Linked DNA regions of Trichocoleus sp. FACHB-46. The main gene of each other region encodes a partner of the protein of the gene in region 2 in a complex. Links are inferred from orthologs where the notes say so. Each region holds a gene or a part of one and is shown on either strand. Other genes may lie near its edges. The genes, in order: pcrA and uvrB.

Region 1 (11,852 bases), on a different replicon or contig from region 2:
TCTCTAATGCTCCTATTTAGTCATCTTCTTTAGCGACTGAATATACTTAAAGTTCTTATTGATTAATCATTGATTCTCTATCAAATTAGCGAGCCTTATTTAAAGGTTGTTCCACAATACTAGCCAGCAATCGGCTGTGGCAGCTTGTTGTTGAGTGGTTTCTGCTTGCTGGCGGATACTCGTTTTAATTCCGGCTAAGTCAGAGCGGAATTCAGTCATACTTTCTGAAGGCAATCCGATTTGATAGGTGAGTGCTTTAGTTAATTCTCTATTGTGGCTTTGATATTAGCTTCTTCGTAATTTATTTGAAATAAGCGATTGCGGCCTTGAGCTTTAGCTCGGTAAAGACCTTGATCCGCGGCTGCAATTAAAGTTGCAGCAGAAGACTGGCCCTGGGGAATTGTTGTGGCGACACCGAGGCTAAGCGTTACGAATCCAGTAACTTGAGAACTAATGTGCAGCAGTTGCAAAGTTTTGATCTTGGCCTGGATTTCGGTCGCGACTGCGGCAGCACCCACCGCATCCGTATTCGGTAGGATGATGGCAAATTCTTCACCCCCGTAACGAGCCACTAGATCCGCAGGTCGCTTTACAGCTTGGGCGATCGCTTGGGCAACTTGTCTTAAAGCATCATCCCCAGCTAAGTGCCCGTAGGTGTCGTTATACAACTTGAAGCAATCTACATCGCACAGAATCAAAGACAAAGTAGCTTGCTCACGCGCTAATCGCTGCCATTCCTGAGCTAAATACTCATCAAAGCAGCGACGATTTGCCACTTGAGTCAAGCCATCTGAGGACGCGAGGCGCTGTAGCTCCTGGTTGGCTTGTTGCAGTTGTTGATAAAGTTCCGACTGCTGAATCGCGATCGCGGCTTGACCCGCCAACTGGCTGAATAGATTCATCTCAGAAGCTTTCCAGCTTCTAGGACCGCTACACTGATGGGCGATCATTAGCCCCCACAGCTTCTCCTGCTGCAAAATTGGCACCACTAAATTAGCCCGAATTTGCAACTGCTGTAGTAGCTCCACATGGCATGGAGTCAGCTCTGCGGCGTGAATATCTTCAATTGCTTTAGTTCGTCCTTGCTTATATTCACAAGCGTGATTGGATTGGAAGCAAGTATCTATGACATTCAGCCCCAATATAGGTAGCCATCCCTCGGCTACAGACTCTACCACCACAACCCCACTCCAGTCGGACGCAAAGCGGTAAAGGACAACCCGATCTACCTGAAACAGCTGTCGAACTTCTGCCGCTGTGGTTTGCAGAATTTCATTTAAGTCTAGAGATTGCCGAATGCGCTGAGTTACAGCAGCCACAATTCGCTCCGACTCACTTTGCTGGTCAATTTGCGCCTGTAAGTCGTAGTTTGCTAGCGGTTGGCTGCCTACCTGCTGAGCCTGACTACTTGCGTCCGGCAGGTTGTCACTAAGTTGATTTAAAGTCGGTGGCGCGATCGCAGTTAAGCAAGGCGTCGTAGCGGCGGGCAAAGCCCCTGGTTTGGCAATCAAGTATCCTTGGGCAAAAGTGGCACCGCGCTGCCGCAGCCAGTCCAGCTCCCCAATGCACTCAATGCCTTCAGCCACGGTCTGAATATTTAACTGCTGCGTAATTTCCAAAATCTTTTCTGTGATTAGACCTTTATAGGGGTCTTGATGCACATCTCGAACCAGGCCCATATCCAATTTGAGGAAGTCTGGACGTAATTGATGCAATAAATTAAGGCTAGAGTAGCCAGAGCCTAAATCATCCAGCGCGATCAGAAACCCTGCATCTCGGTAGTATTTCAAAATTGATTTGAGATGATCCAAATCCTGAGGGCGATCGGACTCAATTACTTCAAACACCACATGCTCATGGGGAATGCCTGCCTCATCAATGGCATCTACGGTACTCCGTAGGCAGGAAACTGGGTCATACAACGCCGTGGGGGAAAAATTGATAAAGATGTGGCTGGAGATTTGATGCCGACTGGCAGCAGCGATCGCGCTTAAACGAGCCAGTCGATCCACTTGGGGCAGCAGTCCCGCTTCTGTAGCCAAATCCAAAATGGCACCTGGCATAATCAAACGATCCTGCTCGTCAAACCCCCGCAATAGCGCTTCGTGAGCATAAATCCGAGAGGTGTCTGCCATGTGAACAATCGGCTGAAAAAAGCTAGTGAAGCGTTTAGCCGCCAGCATCTCTACCAGCCAATCAGATTGGGTGAACTTGATGAAGCGTTGCAACGAGGTAATATCGCTAAAGTCATGAATTCGGGGCTGGATATTACCTCGAACAAACAACACTTGAGTAGATTCCAACTCTCGCGGAGTCAGCAACTCGCCGATATTTTTGGCTAACTCCTGGGTTTGTCCAGGTGCACAAGCAATACTCAGGCCATGCCGCTCTGGCATCAGATCGCAGCTGAAGTTTGCTGTCTGCAAGTAAGGCACGATTTTTTTTAGGGTGTGCGGTACAGGCAGCCACAGAAACAATCTGCCAGCCTCTGCTGCACCACAGGGCGAGAGGTTGTAGCAAGCACAGGATTTCGGACCAGCATTAGCTTGGCTCACAACTCGCCTACCTTGATAAAACAGCTTTAATTAGTAATTCCCAGCCAAAATCACGAGAGCCCGAAATATTATCAGGAGTTTTCAAAGAATTATTAAAGATCTCTCTTTAGGCATAAAAGCGGGCAGACCCAAAGCCAGAATCAGTCGAGCTTAGACTTTTATCTATTATCTAACTTTTAATCGTTTGGTAGCGGCGGGCGGAAGCAAAGGTAAGCCAGTGGCCCAAATAGCGGAATTAAAGCCACAGTCCAAAACAAGCCTGGTTCTTTTAAACCTCGACGGGCCATGTCGTCTCCTAGCAAGGTCGGCCACAACAGACCGAAAAGGCAAAACGCCAAACTCATTAGGTGAATGAAGCGGCTGGTTTGAAACTCCTGCACAAACCCACCCCAATCACCCAATAGAATGCCATAGGCGATAAAGGCGATCGTGCTTGTGCTGATCAACCAACCAGTGCGGCGTGAATCCCAAAAATTGAGCCAGCCATCTTTAGGCCCCGAAAAATGTTGGTTCGGCTCTCGTAACGCCAAATAAGGAATTAAACCCAATACTCCGGTGCCCAGAGAACCTAGGACAAACGGCCAAGCAGGAAGCTTTTGCATACGGCCATCGGCAAATATGAGGCAGCTATAGATCATCACCCACATGCCAATCAGACTGAACACTGCCACGACCCAAGCGTTCAGATCTGTCCAGTTTCCCGCCAAGAAGTTTTGTAAGCGGCCTACGTCAGGCTGCCAGGGGGGAGCTAGGAACACAGCATAGGCAATAAAGCCAATCCAGAGCAGCCACAATCCGACTTTTCTGATCATTGCTTTCACATCACGATTCAGCCAACCGCTCGATCAGGTTATTTAGGAGCGTCACTCTTACCTGCCTGTCTAGCAAACAGATAAACCGCGCCCCAAGCGAGCAGCACAATGATTAGTAAATAACTCATTTATTTTCCCCATTCTGATCACAGCGTAGATAAATCCAAGCGGGCGTCCCTCTTTCCTAAGGCAGGTCACTCAGCGGTATCCTCAGCCGTGGTCCAGCTCGTAGCAACTAGAACTAAGAACCAGGGGCGATCGCTTTATCCCGTCGTCTACCCTGCGAATATTGGCGCAACCGTTGTTTGGCAATGATCTTGACTCGCCGCCTAAATTCCTCAAACTGCTGTGGGTTGGGTTGTGTTTTTTGCCAAGCCTCTCGTGCCATCAAGCGCTCCGACCAAGCTTTTAGGGCTGGGTAATCTACTAAGTCAACTTGCACATAAGGCAACAGAGACACCACAACTCCTGCGACAACATCGCCTAAAGTCAATTGGTCGCTGCCAAAGTAAGGGCGATCGCCCAACAACTCGTTAAGAAAACCCAACCCCTGCGCCACTTGAAGTTGAATTCGTTCGAGCTGCTTTGAGTTTTCGGGCTGCACCACCAATCCAAACACTGCTGGCCCCAATTCGTTCGTCGTCACCATCTGGGCCATCCGTACTGTGGCGATCGCCTGCGGATCAGTTGGCATCAGAGCAGATTGAGGGTATTTAGCTTCTAGGTAATCCAGAATTGCCAAAGATTCCAAAACTCTCACCCCTTCATCTACGACTACAGGAATGTGATGAAAAGGATTAATCGCGGCAAACTCCGGTTGGAATTGGTCTCCATTCAACTGCATCAGCACAGGTTCAAATGGAATCTGTTTTTCTAACAGCGTCAACCAGACTCGACGCGCATTAGGTGAGAGGGGAGCATAGTAGAACTTCAGCATTAAAAACTCCGAGAAGGACGAATTCCGACCGATCGGTCTGTAGAACTTCAAAAAAATAACCCTTCGTTTCATCCGCTAAATTGATGGTGGTGGCAAGCGATCGCAAAGGTAATCATTTAGATGCGCGATCGCTCGCTCCAAATGCACCGGATCGTCATAGAGCTTGCTCATCATTAGGGCTCCTTCCAAGGTAGAAATCATCACCGTTGCTACGGTATCCGCCTCAACCGTAGGCCGAATTTCACCCCTGGCAATTCCCCGCTCCACAGTGCGTCGAATCGAATTGCGTAAGGTATTCATCGCTGCTTGAGCGCGATCGCGCAACGCAGGATTGGCATCATCACTCTCGATCGCCGTATTGAGAATTGGGCAACCTCCCGCGATCGGCGGGTCTTCGATAAAACTGTAAAAGACACCCAAAATCGCTTGCAGCCGTTCTATAGCATGCTGCTTTGTCGCTAGAGCAATGCGAAGCCGTTCTTGGCATCTCTGAAAAGCAAAGTCAAAAGCCTCTAAAGCTAGAGCCTGCTTACTCGTGAAATGGTTGTAAATCCCTCCTTTTTGTAACCCTGTCGCCTGCATAATGTCCGACATCGACGAACCCGCGTAGCCCTGCTGATTAAACAGAGTCGCCGCCTCTTGCAGGATCTTGGCTCTAGTTTCGTCAGCCTTAGCCATACAGCAGTCCTCAAAAAGAACCGATCGGTCTTTTTAAGAGTACAACAACCCCATCACTAATACAAATCAACCTAATGCACCAAACATTGTGCCCCTTTTGGAGGGAGTCTGAGGGATGCAACCGTCTCTCAGCACGGGCTTGGGGGCAAGCGCCCCCGAAGGCTCGGTTCTGCAAAATCTAACGGTATGCAGCACCAACCAAGCCAAAGACTCAACCTATTTAGCCACCTTGAGCTTCCTGCTGTTCCAGCTTCTCCTTCGAGTCACCCCAATAGGCGCTATAGGTCCACTCCTCGCTATTCCCCTTGTCCTCCATAGACCAGCGGTAAATAGCTGACTTTGGGTTCACTCCAATCTCCAAGAGCTTAGCGCCCATGTAGTATTCCATCTGGCGCTTCGTCATATCCTTCCAAGCCTCGGCTCTGTTCTTCTCCAGGGTCTTGGCCATATGAGCTTGCGTATGCTTTGCCATCCTATTTAGGTGCCTCCGATTGAATTGAATTATTCTACGCGCTGCAACACTGTGACCTTTGGGTCAATAATTTTCTGGCCTAAACCTGGAAACTTAATGGCGAGGCAGATTTTGTCCCCTTTGCCAAAGATGTGTGTGACTTGGCCCACGCCGAAAGCTTTATGCACAATGCGATCGCCCACAGTCCAGTCATCTTCATGGCTATTGGGCCGAGCGGAGCCGACAGCAACGCCTTCGCGTTTAGCCGCAGCAATTCCCTGAGTCATCCGTGTGGGGATGGCCGTAGCAACGTTGCTGGTAAGCAATTCTCTAGGCAACTCAGCTAGAAATAGCGAGGGGCTAGCAGGTTCGCGTGAACCATAGAGGCGACGTTCCCGCGCGTGGCTGATGAACAACCGCTCTTGGGCACGAGTGATGCCGACGTAGCAAAGCCGCCGTTCCTCTTCTAAAGCAGTCGGGTCTTCGAGCGATCGGAAGTTGGGGAACAAGCCTTGCTCTAAACCCACCAGAAACACGACCGGAAACTCTAGTCCCTTTGAGGAATGCAGCGTCATTAGGGAAACGCGGGCGTCATCTTCTTTTAGGTCATCCAAGTCAGAGGCAAGAGAGGCGTTGGCTAGGAAACCTGACAAGCTTTTGTCTTCGTTGTCTTCCTCAAATTGCCGCACCGCGTTGTAAAGCTCTTGGACGTTTTGCACGCGATCGAGAGCTTCATCTGTGCCCTGGTTCTGCAAGTCTTGGATATAGCCAGAGTCTTCGAGTACCCCTTGGACAATTTCTGTGGCAGGGATGGTTTCTAGTTTTTCTCGCCAAGTTTGGATGATGTTGGCAAAGTTGAGTACGCCTTTTGCAGAGCGCCCCGCCAAAGTTTTAACCGAAGTGTCGTCTTGCAAGATTTCCCAGAGCGGTACACCCAGTTGTTGCGCCGCATTAGTTAGCGAGTCGATCGTGGTTTTGCCCACGCCACGCCGGGGGGTGTTGATCACGCGCAGCAAACTAACGGTGTCGGCGGGATTGGCGATCGCTCTCAAGTAAGCCAAGACATCTTTAATTTCTCTGCGATCGTAGAACTTGAGACCACCCACGACTTTATAGGGCACTCCCCAACGCACTAACGATTCCTCAAAGGCGCGGGATTGGGCATTGGTGCGGTAGAGAATGGCAAAACAGCCCCAATTAAGTTCGGGGTTCTGGCGTTCTAGGGTGCGGATTTGGTGAACCGCAAACTCGGCTTCAGCCGTTTCATCATCAGAGCGGTGACAGAAAATGGTTTCGCCACTACCGCGAGTCGGCTTCAGGACTTTGTCGATCCGCTCCGTGTTGTTCTCAATCAGTTCGTTCGCGGCTTGGAGAATGTTTTCGGTGGAGCGGTAATTCTCCTCCAGCTTCACCATCGTCCGAGTGTCGTCGTCGGGGAGGCGATCGCCGAAGTCATCCTGAAAGCCCATCAAGATTTTGAAGTCAGCTTTGCGGAAAGAATAGATCGACTGATCCGCATCCCCCACGACAAAAATCGAGCGGTAATCCCAGCTCTTAAAGTCGCGTGACTCTGCGCCGTTCGTTACAAGTAATCGCACTAAATCGTACTGGGTGCGGTTGGTGTCTTGGTACTCATCCACCAAAATGTGGCGAAACCGCTTGTGCCAGTAAGCTAGCACCTGCTCATTCTGCTTAAAGAGTTGCACGGGCAGCAAAATCAGGTCGTCAAAGTCTAGGGCGTTGTTGGCGGCTAGGGCATCTTGATAGCAGCTATAGACATTAGCAATCACCCGACCTCTAAAGTTGGGCTGCTGTTGCTCCAATTCCTGCGGCGACAAGCCTTCATTTTTGGCGTTGCTAATGGCGTAGCGCACCGATCGCGGATCGAACTTTTTGTCATCCAAGTTCAACTTGTTTTGGACAATATCTTTGACTAAGCTCTGGGCGTCCGATTCATCAAAGATCGAGAAGTTCTTCGTCCACTGACGACCATTACTGTCTTGATACTTATCTACGTCAAACCGCAAAATGCGGCAACACAACGCATGGAAGGTGCCAATCCACAATTCTTTGGTGATGTTTTTGTAGACCCGCGATCGCAGTTGCTTCTGTTCGTAAGGTGCGAGCAAATGAAAGGGCTTGCTAAATTCATCCAGGGCTTGCCGCTCGGCAAACAAGCGCTCAATCCGCTCTTTCATTTCCTTGGCGGCTTTGTTGGTAAAAGTCACGGCCAGGATGCTTTCTGGGTCTACTCGGTGGGTCAGCACCAGATTGGCAATCCGGTAGGTCAGGGCGCGAGTCTTGCCTGATCCTGCTCCCGCTACCACCAAAAGCGGCCCGCAGAAATGTTCCACGGCTTGTCTTTGAGAGGGGTTGAGATGGCCGAGAAAGTCAGTGGTGGCGGTCATAAAACTCTAGGTGCGATCGCGAGCAGAGAACTCATTAAACTGGGTCAGGCAGCTTCAGAGCAAGCGTCATTTGTGTAGAGAGCAGGCTCCATTTCACATACTACAGGGTTGCTTGAAGATAGGGGCAGTGAGGTGAGGTGCGATCGCCGTCCTTCATCACTACGCCTATCCCCATTGCCAATTCTCGTTCTAGCCAGCCGCCAAAATTTCTGAGAGCGCTTGTTTCACCGTGGGATATTGATATTGCAAACCATCGGCGAGGGTGTGCTTTGGTAGAACCTGCTGACCTTCTAGGACAACCTTGGCTCCATCTCCCAGCAAAGCTTCCAAGGCAAAATCCGGGACTGGCAACCAGGAAGGACGGTTCAGCACCTCGCCTAATACATGGCAAAACTCAGCCATACGGACTGGGTTGGGAGCAGTGCCGTTATACACCCCTTGCATATTGGTTTGGGTCAGTGCTTGCAGAATTAGGCTGACCAAGTCTTCGCGGTGAATCCAAGAAAACCATTGCCGACCACTACCAATCGGCCCGCCTGCAAACAGCTTGAACGGAGGTAGCATTTTGGCTAGTGCGCCTCCCATCCCCAAAACAATCCCAGTCCGCACAATCACCAAGCGGGTGCCGCTATCCTTAACTTTTTGGGCTTCCGCTTCCCAGGTTTGGCAAACTTGCGCCAAGAAATCTTTGCCAGCCGCACTGGTTTCGTCAAAGGTAGCGGTTTCACTCGTGCCGTAATAGCCCACTGCCGAAGCGTTGACTAACACGGTTGGTTTCGGGTTGGCTTGGTTGATCGCTGCCACGATGTTTTGGGTGCTAAGTTGGCGGCTGCTCAAAATCTCTTGTTTGCGGGATTCAGTCCATCTGCCGTCTGCGATCGCTTCCCCAGCCAAATTCACCACGCCATCACAACCTGCCACTGCCTGCTGCCAAGCGCCCGGAGTAGTAGGAGTGTAGGGAACAACTTCTACATTTGAGAAAACGGTGCGAGGAAACAACTGTTCGGCTCGCTCACGGCTACGGCTGAAAGCGACAATTTGATGGCCTTCCGCCTGTAAACGCTCGACTAGACGACTGCCGACAAAACCTGTGGCACCTGCGATCGCGACTTTCATACTCTCTTCCGTTACTTAAAAATGCCTTCAAAAATTCTGGATTGAAGGAGACTGACCTGTTATGTAAAAAATCAAGGAAACTTAAAGCTCAGTATACAGAACGGAAGCTGGAGCCGTGGCTAAGGGCGCAACTGGCGATCGCACTCCGGGCCGTAGCAATTAGATCCAAGCCAAGATCTAATCAAGATCTAATAAAGTGAGAAAGCACCTCTACCCTGTGTTCTCGCTTTGCTAACTGAAGTCTTCAGCCTTGTTTCTCCACCCAGCTTTTGGGTCCAGTTAACTGTTGTGGGCATCTGGCTCAGTTGTGTCGTGCTCTTGGCAGAGTGGCTAGGTCGTTATACAGAGACTGACGCAGAGATCGTTCGGAAAGTCGTCCATATCGGCGTGGGCAATGTCATTTTGCTAGCTTGGTGGCTCCAGATTCCCGCCTGGATGGGCATCACGGCTTCTGTTTTGGCTAGCGCGATCGCCTTTACTTCCTATTACGTCCCGATTTTGGCAAGCATGAACAGCGTGGGTCGTAAAAGTTGGGGCACCTTTTTTTATGCCATTAGCATTGGGGTGTTGATTGCTTGGTTCTGGCCTATACACCAGCCTCAATACGCCGCTCTTGGCATCTTGGTGATGACTTGGGGAGATGGGCTAGCAGCTTTAATTGGTCGCCGTTTTGGTCGCCACCCTTACCAGCTTTGGGATATGCAAAAAAGCTGGGAAGGCTCATTGACGATGGCAGGCGTGAGCTACGTGGTCAGCAGCGCCATTTTGTTTGGAGTCCAAGGCAACACTTGGCAAACTTGGTGCATTCCTTTGGCCGTTGCCATAGTTGCCGCTGGCTTAGAAGCTTTTTCCAAGTTCGGAATCGATAACTTAACAGTCCCCATTGCCAGTGGAGCATTAAGTTTTTTATTAAGCAAAATTCTTTGACTGAGCTAATTATTTAGGTATATTTAGCCACTTTGATAATTGGTGCTTCAAATCATTTGTTAAGTTTCTATCAAAAAATAAGCACCTGTTTGATATCTTTAAAAAGTCAAGCCTGAACCAGATTTAAGCGTAAAAACAGATACAGTTTTAATCTTTCATTCAGCATAAACTATCAGTCTTTAGTTCTATGCCAAGCTAGATCTAGAGATTACAGTCATTAATCTAAAGTAAAAGCTAACGACTTCAGCTACTTCTGTTGACAGACTCTCGGATCAGTTAAACCGCTTCTGTCGATAGATTAAAGGCGATACATGAGGAGAGATGATTGTAGCGTTCCGACTCAAGGAACGACATCATTTTATTTTCAATCGCCTTTTATCAATCACCTTATTGAAGTCAATGAATTTAGTTAGCCCAATTAACCTAGATTTTTTTAATTTTGATATCCCTTTATTGCGCTCTAAAGAATCTGCATTTGCCATTGAGGACTTGCCTGGTTTATGGCGAATTCATTGGCAGGTAGGTGATAAAACCATCATTTCCACTTTTTATACGCGCATCGATCAAGCGTGTCTGCTTTGGGGAGTCATTTCGATCGCCATCTTTGCAACAGCTCAATTTCTACCTATCAGTTGGAGTTTGCAAGCTATTTGGTGGTCCGCCTTAACGGTATTCGGCACTCTGGGTATGCATCTATTAACAGAACCCTGGAGCCGATTTGAGCATTTCAAGTGGGTGTTGCGCTGGTGGGCTTGGTTAATGCTCGGTGGTGTAGTGATTACTGACCTCAGCATTTTTTGGGGTTGGGGCGATATGTTGTTGCAGCTTTGCCCCCTATGGCTGGGATTAAACGCAGTGGGTTATTTGGGGACAGGTTGGCGGATGCGATCGCGAGCCTTCATTTTAGTTGCGCTCATTCATTTGCTCGGCATCCTCATCCTGCCTTACTTTGCAGCTTGGCAATTTTTGCTGACTGGAGTTGTAATCGGGGTCAGCGCTCTGCTAATAGCAGAACTACAGTGGGATTCCAACGGCAACTGCACTCAAGAAATCTTAGCGGACTAACTATTTTAGATAAGCTAATTAACTAAGTTAGCGATCGCAACAAAACAGCAAAAAGTTTGGCAGATTAAATCTGGATACTCATGATTAAACTCGGCGAAAAATAAAGGAATACTTCACCGAGTCAAAGATATTTACGAGTAAAACCACGAGCCAATTCGGATAACTAACAACAGTCCTCAAGCAACTTAGGATTGCACTAACTAAGGTTGCATTTAGCCCCTTAGATAGTGCAGAACCGCTAAGCGCCCGATTAACTACCAATCATGAGACCGACTGGATCTCACATCTCCTTCAAAAGGCTGGACACCCGTTGCAGGATACTCATCGTCAGTAGGGCTAAAGATTCGATTCACCGCACCAAAAATAAACTGAATCAAATCATTGAAGACGGCACGTAATTTCATAAGGTTTCTCTCAAGATTAGTGAGTAGTGACTCGACCTAAACTAAGCTGTGTAACCTGATACTTTTATTATCTTCAACTCTTCCAGAACGAGTTGAAATTTGTATAATTCTTTAGCTTAATTGGAGCATCATTTACTCTTCTTGATACTGCTTTACCTTTAAACAGCTAGTGAGAACTTCTTTGGGTACAAGCCAGAGCGATCGCCCTGAGATTTTTGAGCTTTTTCATAGACACAATTACTAATTCGTCAAACCTGGGCGCTAAGCGCAGCAGCTAAACTCTTATTGTTTTTAAGCTAAGTCAAGCACCTAGTTTTGCAAAAAATCACTATAAATTGGTGGGTTAAATCTCTAGAGCATTCCTAGTACGGATAGCCTGTTGGCTAGTAGGCAGGAGCTTCACCTCACTGCTTGCAGACTGCTCCTATCATGCAATTTTGACAAAATCAGTGAAACCTTAGCAGAAGCTTTATCTAATTTTGGTAAATTTGACTATAAT
Region 2 (11,765 bases):
CCCAAGTTCATGCTGCCGATCCGTTTGGGCATGATTAATGCTGCCACCGAGCAAGACTTAATCGTTTACCTGTTGTCTCCTCAAGGCCAAGCTGAAGTCACTAACTACCGAACCGTGCAGGTGCCCTCAGATGCTGAAATTCCAGTTTTTGTCAAAAACGAGTTTGGCGACTTCTACAAATCTATGTTCCAGACTGCCTACACTCGTGAAGGTAAAAAGGTAGCTTTTTTGGAATATGCCTGGGATATGGGCAACTGCGACCCTTGCTCAGCTGAACCTCTCAACCCTGAGGAACTGCGTCAGGCGGGTGTTTTTTGGCTCAACGACAACACCTCCTCCAATGTTTTTCTGACCCGGATTCATGTCCGGTATACCCGTGACAAGTTTCCTGAGGATCTAATGTTCCAGGAAACCTCGAATCGACAGTCCTTCCAAGGGCGCTATGTTTTGCGCCATGCCTTTACAGCTGAGACGAACTGCGCGGCTGGACGACAGTATAAGAGAGCTTTACCTGCCCGCTTTGAACAAGAAGCTCAAACCCTAGCTAAACTAACGGGTTGGAATATCCAGGATATCCGTCAGAAGTTGCCTGCAATTTCTAGCCAAACCGCTCCTTGGTGGCGCAATCTCTGGCCTAAGTAACGCACGCTAGTCAAGCGCGATCGCGCCCTAGTTTAGTTAGAGCCTGAAGGAGTCTGTAGCGGACTAGGAGCAGCTTTAGCCTGAAGATTTTTTCTGAGGTAGTAAAACGGACTCATCAAGCTACCTAGAAAAAACTCCAGTTCGCAAGCGGCAATTAGATCTGTTTTGACTCGTTGGCGATACTTGAGTACATGCATCACAGCTCTCCGGGAATTGCCTAAAAAAGTTCTGGCCATGATCCAGGGCTTCTGGGCATCCGCAGTGTAGATCAGGCGTAACTCACAGGTCGCCAGCCCACACCCTCTAGCTAGCTCAGTCAAATAGGGTCGTTCTAAACGCCAATGAGGAATTTGATGATAAGTTTGCATGGCAGGGTTGTACCAAATTTCCCAACCTGCCTTGTGTAGATACAGCAAAGGTTCGTAGTCATCCCCCTGCACCATGCACCCGCGAACTTTACCGCTCAAAGCAGGACGTTGTGGGACATGCTCAAGCCAAGCCTGCCGTCGGACCACTAAAGAAGCTGCTGGCGGTAAACTGATCCGCTCTGGCTCATACAAATTTGGATTTGGACCGCGCTGCCGAATCGCTAGAAATGCCTGAATTTTCTCAAAATTAGCGGGAGGCTCTACCTCATAATCTCCATAGATCTGTCCGCCATAGGCTCCTGCCTGAGGGTGAGTTTGCGCAAATTCATAGGCAGCGGCGAGCCACTCTGCCGTTGGCAAATTGTCATCATCTAAAAAGCCAACTAGTTCACCCTGTGCTTCTCGAATCGCTCGCTGGCGGGCAAAAGCGGCTCCTTGTTCTGGCTCAAAGCAATACTTGAGAGGATAAGGGTGGGACCAGTTGGCTTGATACTGTTGCACCACAGCGGCAGTGCCATCGGTGCTGTTGTTGTCAACGATGATGATTTCCCACCGAATCGATTCAGCAGCAGTCTGCGATCGCAAGCGCTCCAGAATCAGCGGCAGGCGATCGGCACCGTTGTAGGTAGGAATTGCGATCGTTACATCCATAGAGAGATTAGAACTTATGCCCTCTTAGTTTTTCAGGGTTTTCTTCCAGTGGTGGAAGGGACTCAGAAAACTATTGCGGAACAGCTCCATTTCGCAAGTAGCTACCAAATCTTGAGGGATGACCGTTCTATATTTCAGCCAGTGCCGGAGGATTTTACGCATATCGTTCAGGATATAGGCCAGAGCTGCCAATGGACGCTGCCAAGGTTTAACACTGAGCATGCGAGTGTGGTAGCGACTCAGACCAATCCCTCGAAACATGGCGAGCAGATAATCTCGCTCAAAACGCCAGTGAGGGATTTTGTGGTGCATTTCCATGTCTGGGTTATACCAAATTTCCCAACCTGCATTCTGAATATGCAGAAGCAGTTCTAGATCTTCTCCCGGTTCGCTGGCCGCGATCGCTTGCCCCTGAGACTGTCCGACTCTTCCTCTCAAGGTAAAAGTTTGAGGCACATAGCGGCTCCAAACACTTTTACGCACCACTAAGCCTGCTGAAGGAGGCAGCAGCTTTTTGCCAGGATCGTATAGCAATGGCTGAGGACCGCGCTCAGTAATCGCCAAGAAACCAGCAATTCTTCTAAAGTTTTGCGGAGGTGCAGCTTCAAAGTCACCGTGAATTTGACTCGCGTAAGCTCCTGCTCTAGGGTGACTTTGAGCAAAGGCATAAGCTGCTGCCACCCAGTCTAGAGCTGGAATGTTGTCATCATCTAAAAAACCAATCAGCTCGCTTTCGGCTGCTTGCACTGCTCGCTGCCTCGCATAAGCAGAGCCTTGGCGACCTTCAAACAAGTACCGGATGGGGTACTGGTTGGGCCAATCTGCCTGGAAGGTCCGAATGACCTCAGCAGTCTGGTCTGTACTGTTGTTATCAACTATTAGGATTTCCCAGCGAAAATCCTCTGTATTCACCTGCGCTCGCAGGCGCTCTAACAACTCAGGCAAGCGGTGCTCACCGTTGTATGTCGGGATGGCAACCGTAAATTCAGGAGCCAAGGGTTTGGAGACAAGAATAGGGCTTCTACTAGGAAATGTCTGAGAGGAGGACATTGAAGAGTAGGGCATTTGAGTTAAGAGTTTAAGTGAGTAAGGTATTGTTTTGGTCAACCTTGTCATGGCAACAGCCAACAAGGACTTGAAGCACTTAACTGTTGCAATAGGGTCACTGAAGTAGACTCACCGTTGCAAATTGCCTGATTCTTAACTTTAGGTAGACCCCTGATTTGCCGCCGAGTGTCGTATTCCTAATAGCAGCTATTAGTTAAACCAGTCGCTTTAAGAGTTTTGCAACTTTATTCAGTAGCTTTCTAGGTTAAAAGCCGACCACTTAAAATTCCTGTAGTGCTAACAAGAATCTTGCCCAACTCTTAAGTTCAGCAAACAAGTTTTCAACAAATAGTGATCAGGCAATAACTTACCCAGCGATCGCTTTGCTGCGATCTCACTCCCTTAAGGCGGAGTTTCTCCAACTTCTGCCATGACATTAAAATCCAGCATGGGCATAAAGAGGTAAATGCTGCCCCGATTCGCGTAGCGATATGCTTGCAATCGGTTATGTTGCTTCACTATCAAGCTCCCAGCTAGACATCTATCCAGGTAGCTCACTCATCTCTTATGAAATGCGCTCTGCTCTGCTAATCAGAAGGCCACAAATCTTAAGACAAGTAAGCCTCCATATTCTCGCTTTCAGTAACCGCTTCTAAACATCTGGCTTAAGAGAGATTTCGCAGCCAAATTTAAAGCAATGATGAGAGTTTCATCAAGCAGAGGCAAAGTTGAGAGATGATACGGAGGTGCTTAGTGGCCCAATAGCTTGTCGCGCAAGTGTTTGATGCGATCGCGATACTTAGCGGCCTCTTCAAATTCTAATTTTTTCGACGCTTCCTTCATCTGAGCTTCTAGCTGACCGATGAGCTGCGGAATGTTTTCTAGAGGGAGATCACTGGCTTGCTCATAGACTTGATCTAGTTCTTGGGCGTTGAGACGGCGGGATACCTCTAAAAACGACAAAATAGCGTTACTCGATTTTTTGATAATTGGCTGTGGCGTGAGGCCGTGCTTGGTGTTGTACTCCATTTGCACTGCTCGCCGCCGCTCGGTTTCGCTAATGGCCTTGGCCATACTGTCAGTCAGGTTGTCGGCGTAGAGAATGGCCTGACCTCGGATGTGACGCGCTGCCCGACCAATAGTTTGAATCAGCGATCGCGCCGCTCGTAAGAAACCTTCTTTATCCGCGTCTAAGATCGCGACCAGCGACACTTCTGGTAAGTCCAAGCCTTCCCGTAACAAGTTCACACCAATCAAGACATCAAAGGTGCCTTCCCGTAAATCCTGCAAAATCTCAATCCGCTCGATGGAGTGAATCTCAGAGTGCAGATAGCGGACCCGAACGCTGCGCTCCTGCAAGTACTCGGTCAAGTCCTCAGCCATGCGCTTGGTCAGCGTTGTGATCAGCACCCGTTCCTGAAGCTGGACCCGCTCTTGAATTTCGCCAAACAAATCATCGATTTGACCTGTAGTGGGACGGACGAAAATTTCCGGGTCAAGCACTGCGGTAGGCCGAATCACCTGCTCCACCACTCGACCGTCCGAAATTTCCATCTCCCAGTCTCCGGGAGTAGCAGAAACAAAAATGCACTGTTTTGCCTTGCCCCAAAACTCCTCAGACTTCAGGGGGCGGTTGTCGGCGGCACTGGGTAAACGAAATCCGTGCTCAATTAGCACTTGTTTGCGGGCTTGGTCACCATTGTACATACCCCGAATCTGCGGCACAGTGACGTGAGATTCATCAACGACCAAGAGCCAATCTTGGGGGAAATAGTCGATTAAGCATTCGGGGGGATCTCCCGCTTGCCGCCCAGCGAGATGGCGCGAGTAGTTTTCCACACCGTTGCAGTAACCGACTTCTCGCAGCAACTCCAAGTCGTAGCGGGTGCGCTGCTCTAGGCGTTGGGCTTCTAGGAGCTTGTTGTTTTGCTCTAAAATTTCCAGGCGATCGCGCAGCTCTTGTTCGATGGCGTTGCAGGCTCCCTCTAAGCGGTCTTCGGGAGTAACGAAGTGACGGGCAGGGTAAATATTCACCCCCTCCATGCTTTGCAGCGTTACGCCAGTTACGGGATCGATGTAGCGAATCGCGTCGATCTCATCACCAAAAAACTCTACTCGAATGATGCGGTCTTCATAAGCTGGGCCAATTTCTAGCACATCCCCTTTGACTCGGAAGCGACCGCGCCCCATCTCTAAGTCGTTGCGAGAATACTGCACAGAAGCTAAATCGCGCAGAATTTGGCGTTGGTCGGCTTCCATCCCCACGCGCAGTGGCACAGCCGCATTCAGATATTCGGAGGGAATGCCTAAGCCATAGATGCAGCTAATAGAAGCGACCACAATCACATCGCGCCGTTCGAACAGCGATCGCGTGGCTGAGTGCCGCAGCATATCAATCTCTTCGTTGATCGAAGCTGTCTTTTCAATGTAAGTATCGGTCACCGGAATATAAGCTTCCGGTTGATAGTAGTCGTAATAACTAATGAAATACTCGACGGCGTTGTTAGGAAAAAACTCTCGCAACTCGTTGCAAAGTTGGGCGGCTAGGGTTTTGTTATGAGCCAAGACTAAAGTGGGCTTCCCCACGTTTTCAATCACCGAAGCGATCGTAAATGTTTTGCCAGTACCCGTTGCCCCTAGCAAAGTCTGGAAGCGTTCACCTGACTGCACACTCTGAGTCAGTTGCTGGATCGCCTTAGGTTGATCGCCAGTGGGTTGAAAAGGGGCTTGAATCTGGAATTGCGCCATAATCTCGACTCAATAAAAGCACAAAGTTGCTAGAGTTTCGGCTCTTGCGCCTAGTGACTTGAGAGCAATCTGGGGTCGCTCGGAGTCAACTAGCCACTCCTCTAGTGTAGCGATCTTAAGTAGTACATTTGGTCGCCTAGAACACGGTGAAATTCGCGATCGCCCGTTGAAATCACAATGAAACCAGCTAAAGCAACCCAGGATATCTCAACACTTCAATCTGAACTGCGAATTACAACCATTAGTAACCCTCAATATAACTGTAGCGGATAGAACTGTGAGCTGAGGACTGATTAGAATCTAGGTCTTTACATTGAACAGTCAAATATCTAACTAGTAAATCAATTAGTGATTGGGCACAATCCTAAGAAACTCTTGAGACAGCCAAAGATAGGGCAACATTTTTTACCTTTCTCAGCTCACATTTACTGAATTAACAATTAAATTCAAGAGATTAATAAATAAGAAATTTCTTAATTCACAAACCGTAGTTCTTAAAGGCTAAATCAAAAGGCGCAATCCAGAGTAAGGCTAATGCAACTTCTGACAGATGGCTCAGATCGTAGTTGTCGCTACATTAGGAATTGTCAAGTGGAATAGATCTTCGCTTTTCAACTTGATATTTGAATTTAGAGTTTTGAAAATTACGGAGTACATAAAATGAGTGCAGAAGATAGAGCTAAAGCAGCTGGCAAAAATATTGAAGGCAAAGCTCAAGAAGCTTGGGGAAATATAACGGGCGATCCTAAAGACCAAGCAGAAGGACAAGCCAAGCAAGTTGAGTCTCAAGCTCAGCACGCTAAAGAAGACATCAAAGATAACATCAAGAAAGCAATTGACTAGTCATAGCTAGTTCTAATGTGAGCGCTGGGTAGCTTGCGAGCTACCCAGATTACCTGGGTACTTATATTTCTTGAGTTTTCTGCATTTGAGTTAGTTACGAGTAATTACAAAACCGCTATTAGCTCCGAAGGTCTCACCTGTTTTCAAAAAATACTGTTTTTAACTAACTCAAATCTAGTTGCCATCTGTAGTAGACTCACCATTTGCTAAACAACTTCCAAACCCTACTTTTAAAAGTGGGAAGTTATAGCAATTCAAATGATTAATTAATTTTGCGAGGATACCTTTCGTGAATTTACTTCAACATAGTCGTAAGTTTTTCACGGCTTTAGCTTTGGTTTTGGTACTTACCATTACAACCGCTTGTGGTGGGCCATCCTCAGCCACTCAAGCGGTGAACCAGCCGACTCAAATTGAGAATCGTTCAGGTTATAGCCAACTGGAACGAGGTAACACAGCTGCAGGTGGCAACTTTGCTAACTGGGTTGTGCAGACAGCTCATGGTTTAGTGCAGGATGCTTATGTTCGGGATAACAACAAGCTGGGAGTAGTAATTTCCAAGCAAGTTAAGCCTAACGAAGTGCGGCCCTTAGCCAAGTCTTTGGTACAAGGCTTCCGGCAGAGTGCGCCTAACCGTGATCTGACGGTCTTGATGTATGCCCCTGACAAACAGTTGATTTTGACTGCTCGCTACGATTCTGGCTCTAAGCAAGTTGAGTATCAGTAAGGTGTAGACCAACAAGGCGTAGACCAGCGATCGCTATTCTACCGAGCAGCTTTCAATTTCAAATAGCTTTTTTTATAACTTCAGATGTTGCCAAAACTCTGATGATTAGTAGGAGATTAATACTGTGACTAGCAGCGAAGATTACAAGCGTCAAATTATGAATGATTTGGCTCATGGCAGCACCGAGCAACTCGACGATAACTCGTCTCTAGAGAACTATCAAAGTTTTGACGATTTTGCTCAGCGTTCTTCTAAAGATGAGCGCCGTCATTTGTTTGGTCGTTCCTTCCATCCAGAGAAGATCCCTTCTGCTCAAATGGAGCCTGAGCTACAGAAAGCGATCGCCCAAATCAAGCCTAATGAGCGGGATGATGTAGCTCGTGAGTTTTTCAAGCACTTCAAAGAACGTGGGTTGAGCGATCGCGATTTGGAGCGGCAGCTGAGTCTCTCTACTCATCACCCCAGCCGCATGAATGCAGATGATGTGACCAAGCTAGCAAGCTTTGCTTATCACAATCATCCTGATCTGTTCCGCGATGTTTTAGCTGAGCAACCAGGCATTGTTAAATTCTTTAGCAATCCTATGGTAGGTGCTGCGTTTGGGTTGGTGGCTGCTAGATGGCTCTCTAACCGCAACAAGTAATCCTGACCTTTAGTGAATCAGCACTATTCGAGTCAAGGTTGATTGAAAATCTTCACTTTAATGGTGCTCATGATTTAGACAGTTCAAACTGTAAAAACTTTTCAACCCAAAGGTACCTTTAATTAGCTGCCTTTGGGTTTTCAATTATTTAATGGAGCCAGCTCAGTCCAAAGGCCAAAATCCTCTAGAGCTTTGCCATTTTTAACGTCTACCGTTTTTTATCAAAGACCAATAAAAAAGCAAGCTACCAGGAACTAGTAACTTGCCATTGCATTATCCAAGGAAAAGTTTTAAGTAACTGCGAGATTATGATTAGACTGTAGCTAGCTCAGGACGCTTGCTGTTGCGGATACCTTCGATCGCAGTTGCATAATCGGGTGCATTGAAGACTGCAGAACCAGCCACGACCGCGTTAGCACCTGCTTCTAAAACTTGCCAAGTATTGTTAGCCTTGAGGCCACCATCCACTTCAATCCAAGGATCGAGACCTCGCTCATCACAGATTTGACGCAGTTTGCGAATCTTAGGCAGGACCGCAGGAATAAAGCTTTGACCACCAAAGCCAGGGTTGACACTCATGATCAAAATGAGGTCACAAACTTCTAGAACGTAGTCAATCAATTCTAGTGGGGTAGAGGGATTGAGGACTACGCCAGCTTTCTTACCGAGTTCTCTAATTTGACAGAGGGTGCGATGCAGGTGGGGAGAAGCATTGTGCTCGCAATGTACAGAGATAATATCGGCTCCAGCCTTAGCAAAACCTTCTACGTACTTCTCTGGTTCCACAATCATCAGGTGGACATCTAAAGGCTTCTGAGTTACGGGGCGAATCGCTTCTACAATCAGCGGACCAATTGTGATGTTAGGAACAAAGCGGCCATCCATCACATCTACGTGAATCCAGTCTGCTCCTGCTGCATCTACTGCACGAATTTCGTCTCCCAAACGGCTAAAGTCGGCTGATAGGATGGATGGAGCGATAACTATCTGTTTCTCGGATTGCGGCTGCGTCATGGCGAACGATTTCTCCCGTGTCCTCTGTCGTATCCAGTTTAACAAAATGTTTAAAAAATATTTAATTAGAAGGTTGTCATTTGATCCTCAAATCCCCCTTGGCTTGTAAAGATTTCGTGGAGGAGAGGCTGTGACTCAGCCGTGGATGTTGAACAGCTTAGCAGGGTTATGGGGAGGACTCAGTGTTACTGTTCTGCCTGCCTCCTTCCAGGTTGCTGGAAGCTCGCTGGGTGAAGCGGGCATTGATGCCTATCGGTTGCAAGCTCCCCCCTACAACCTTACGGGCAACAAAGTTGCGATTGGTCAGGTAGAAATCGGTCGTCCGGGTAAGTTTGGTGTCGATAAGGCCGTTAATCAAAGCTGGGCGATCGCGCTGTTGCGGGTCTTCTTTCGAGATGGCCCTGCTAAAGGCAACACCCACGTTGATGGTCACGCTCAAAATGTGGCCAGCATCATGGTTAGCGCTGATCCAACCATGCGGGGCGTAGCACCTAAAGCGCGGCTTTATGCGTCTGCGGTTGGCTTATTGCAGCGTAACGGCCAACCAGAAGAATGTTTATCAGCCCAGCATGTGGCGCAGCAAAATGGGGGAGACATCCGGGCCATTAACTTCAGCTTTGGGGAATCGCTACAACAAGACCCGCGCCCCAGAGCCCGTCTTGATGGCAATGCCCTACTCACCCAATGTCTAGATTGGTCCACTCGCGCCCATGACGTTTTGTATGTTGTCGCTGGTAATCAGGGGAGAGGAGGCATTTCCATTCCCACGGACAACTTTAATGGCGTAAATGTCGCTTTTACTCGCCGTTTAACCAGTAATGGGCCTTTTGCGCAGGTAGATGCAGCTAACTTAGGTGATGAGGTTATTTCCCCATCCCAGCGATCGCTTGGTCTGGAGAGCAACGTGGGTCCGCGTCGCGCTATTAGCTTGGTGGCTCCTGGCAGTAACATCGTGGCGCTGAACCCAGATGGCAAAACCACCAGAGTTACTGGTACCAGTTTTGCGGCACCCCACGTCACAGCTAGCGTGGCTTTGTTACAAGAATTTGGCGATGCTGCGATGCGCCGAAAAAGCAATCAGTGGGGGTTGGATGCTCGCCGCCACGAAGTGATGAAAGCAGTTTTGCTCAACTCAGCAGATAAAGTCCGAGACCGAGGCGACGGTTGGACTTTAGGCATGAGCCGCACCATTTTGGATCGCAATCAGCAAGACTGGTTCGCTTCAGATGCCTACCGCGATCGCACGATTCCCCTCAACCTGCATATGGGCACGGGACAACTCAACACGTTTCGCGCCTACCAACAATTTCAACCAGGCCAATGGAACCCAACAACGCCAGTTCCTCCGATTGGTTGGGATTACAGAACTGTAGCGACGCAAGCGAAGAGTTCGTTTCAGGACTATGTGCTGGAGCAGCCTCTACAACAAGGCAGCTTTGTCTCTGTCACCTTGGCTTGGGCTCGGCGAGTGGAGTTACAAGACCAAAATCGCAATGGTGAGTATGATATCAACGAGAGCTTTAGCGATCGCGGCCTGAATAATCTAGATCTGTATTTGATGCGAGCTGAGGATAATGACCCAGCGGATAGCATCTGGGCCTCGGTTAGTGAAGTTGATAGCGTTGAGCATATTTTTTACGCGATTCCTACGACGGGGCGGTATAAAATCCGGGTTCTGTATCGCCAGCAGATGAATCAAGCAACTCAACCCTATGGGCTGGCTTGGTGGACTGTTCCGGCTCGTTAAACCAGATTGTGCCTGTGGTTTGGATACTTGTTTGGGCCATTGTTTGGGCAGTTGGGGGCGGATTATTAGGCGCGGTAGGGGGTGCCATCTGGGGGCCTGTGAATGCCGCGATCGCGGCTACGATCCTGACTTCAATTGGCAGTGTGACTAGTGCAGCGCTGTTCTGGGGAGTTTGCTGGCTGCTGCCTGAGGCTATCGTGCCGCTACAAGCGAATCTGCCTCATTTTGAGTCGATTGGCGCGGTGATCGTGGTGATCATGGGTGGGGCTTTAAGCAATTCCTTATTTAGTGCTCGGCCCCAAATCCCAAATGTGATTTTTTGGAGCGTTTATGGCACTTGCTTAGGGGGCATCGTCGGTAGCCTCGGAAGTCTGATTAGCCTCCTAGTTACCAGTATTACCCCAGAAGTCCTAATGGCTGCGATCGCCGCAGGTTCAGGTTATGCGGGCTATGGAGCGAGTCTTGGGGTGATAGGTGGTTTGCTCAATACGCTCTTGGCGTCTCAGCTGAGCTTTTTCTTTCAGCCAACTTTGGGTTCCATGTCGGGGGCTTTGTGGTCAGGAGCGCTAGGAGCAGTCCTAGGTACTATTGTTGGAGCCATGATTGGGGCGGCGATCGGCTTTATTTTTGTTCCTGGGGTGGCAACGGCGATCGCGCTCTGTACTGTGATGCTGGTGAGCAGCGGTCTGTGGATATTGAGCTGGAGCTACAAATAAAGCCACATAGAATCAGCATGCCTAGCAGCTTCTGGATTACACAGTTGCCAAACTCAGTGACCAACCGTAATGAGATGTTGCGGAAAAGGTAACTACCCGGTGCTTTTATCCCGACCAGACTAATCTAGGGGAGGAAAGTTTTTCATCCCTGAGCCGCAGAGCAGCCTCATGAATTTACGGTCATTGCAACGAGTTGGCACGATTACCGCTGGCACCCTGTTACTGCTTAGCTTGGTCGGTAGCTGGCAACTGGTGACGCTTAGCGCTGCCCAGGCACGGCCTAATGCTTCTGTGCGGCCTCAGGCTCAGGCAACCACTTCGCAGTCAGAGGCCCTTGATCGTAAACTTGTGACTGCCAACACCACCTTTGGCTTCAAGCTATTTGCCCAAGCTCTGAAAGCTGATGCTGGCAAGAATGTATTTATCTCACCCTCCAGTGTTGCGATCGCCTTAGCGATGACCTACAACGGAGCCGAGGGAGAGACGCAGCAAGCAATGGCGAAAGCGCTGGAACTGCAAGGGTTAAGCTTAGCGGACGTGAACCGCAGCAATGCAGCCCTGATCTCAGGATTGCAAAAAGCAGACCCAGCGGTAGAAGTAGCGATCGCCAACTCGTTGT

Evidence for each region.
Region 1: the proteins of uvrB (region 2) and pcrA are in contact, whole or in part, in a crystal structure (PDB 7EGT), measured with the Thermus thermophilus proteins. The link is inferred for Trichocoleus sp. FACHB-46 from one-to-one orthologs. Residues at the interface, in WP_096411307.1 of Thermus thermophilus: Glu23, Leu25, Arg26, Asp27, Gly28, Glu29, Arg30, Phe31, Arg55, Glu326, Asp327, Phe328, Glu379, Ser382, Gln383, His398, Gly400, Arg401; in WP_096412145.1 of Thermus thermophilus: His654, Arg656, Phe657, Gln666, Asp668, Glu669, Lys680, Arg681, Leu682, Ser683, Lys685, Tyr686, Ala687.

Annotation. Positions count from the first base shown.
Region 1 is NZ_JACJOD010000013.1:97,737-109,588, forward strand. What follows is about bases 5,163-8,210. They hold pcrA (DNA helicase PcrA), read right to left. Parts: upstream 7,842-8,210; coding sequence 5,484-7,841; downstream 5,163-5,483. Other genes in these bases: H6F72_RS08085 (hypothetical protein), read right to left, coding at 5,203-5,454; H6F72_RS08095 (TIGR01777 family oxidoreductase), read right to left, coding at 8,031-8,210. Also shown: H6F72_RS08065 (EAL domain-containing protein), read right to left, coding at 261-2,555; H6F72_RS08070 (hypothetical protein), read right to left, coding at 2,732-3,367; H6F72_RS08075 (glutathione S-transferase family protein), read right to left, coding at 3,609-4,376; H6F72_RS08080 (TetR/AcrR family transcriptional regulator), read right to left, coding at 4,380-4,982; more of H6F72_RS08095, read right to left, coding at 8,211-8,957; H6F72_RS08100 (diacylglycerol/polyprenol kinase family protein), read left to right, coding at 9,186-9,884; H6F72_RS08105 (hypothetical protein), read left to right, coding at 10,284-10,949; H6F72_RS08110 (hypothetical protein), read right to left, coding at 11,204-11,353. UniProt on the Escherichia coli protein: A helicase with DNA-dependent ATPase activity. Unwinds DNA duplexes with 3'-5' polarity. Translocates on single-stranded DNA with 3'-5' polarity. Initiates unwinding more efficiently from a nicked substrate than double-stranded DNA.
Region 2 is NZ_JACJOD010000007.1:109,410-121,174, forward strand. What follows is about bases 2,958-5,918. They hold uvrB (excinuclease ABC subunit UvrB), read right to left. Parts: upstream 5,457-5,918; coding sequence 3,459-5,456; downstream 2,958-3,458. In the rest of the region: H6F72_RS04330 (DUF2330 domain-containing protein), read left to right, coding at 1-642; hormogonium polysaccharide biosynthesis glycosyltransferase HpsE, read right to left, coding at 675-1,661; hormogonium polysaccharide biosynthesis glycosyltransferase HpsE, read right to left, coding at 1,686-2,657; H6F72_RS04350 (CsbD family protein), read left to right, coding at 6,117-6,299; H6F72_RS04355 (hypothetical protein), read left to right, coding at 6,589-7,026; H6F72_RS04360 (hypothetical protein), read left to right, coding at 7,151-7,669; rpe (ribulose-phosphate 3-epimerase), read right to left, coding at 7,982-8,683; H6F72_RS04370 (S8 family serine peptidase), read left to right, coding at 8,814-10,430; H6F72_RS04375 (hypothetical protein), read left to right, coding at 10,409-11,146; H6F72_RS04380 (serpin family protein), read left to right, coding at 11,315-11,765. UniProt on the Escherichia coli protein: The UvrABC repair system catalyzes the recognition and processing of DNA lesions. A damage recognition complex composed of 2 UvrA and 2 UvrB subunits scans DNA for abnormalities.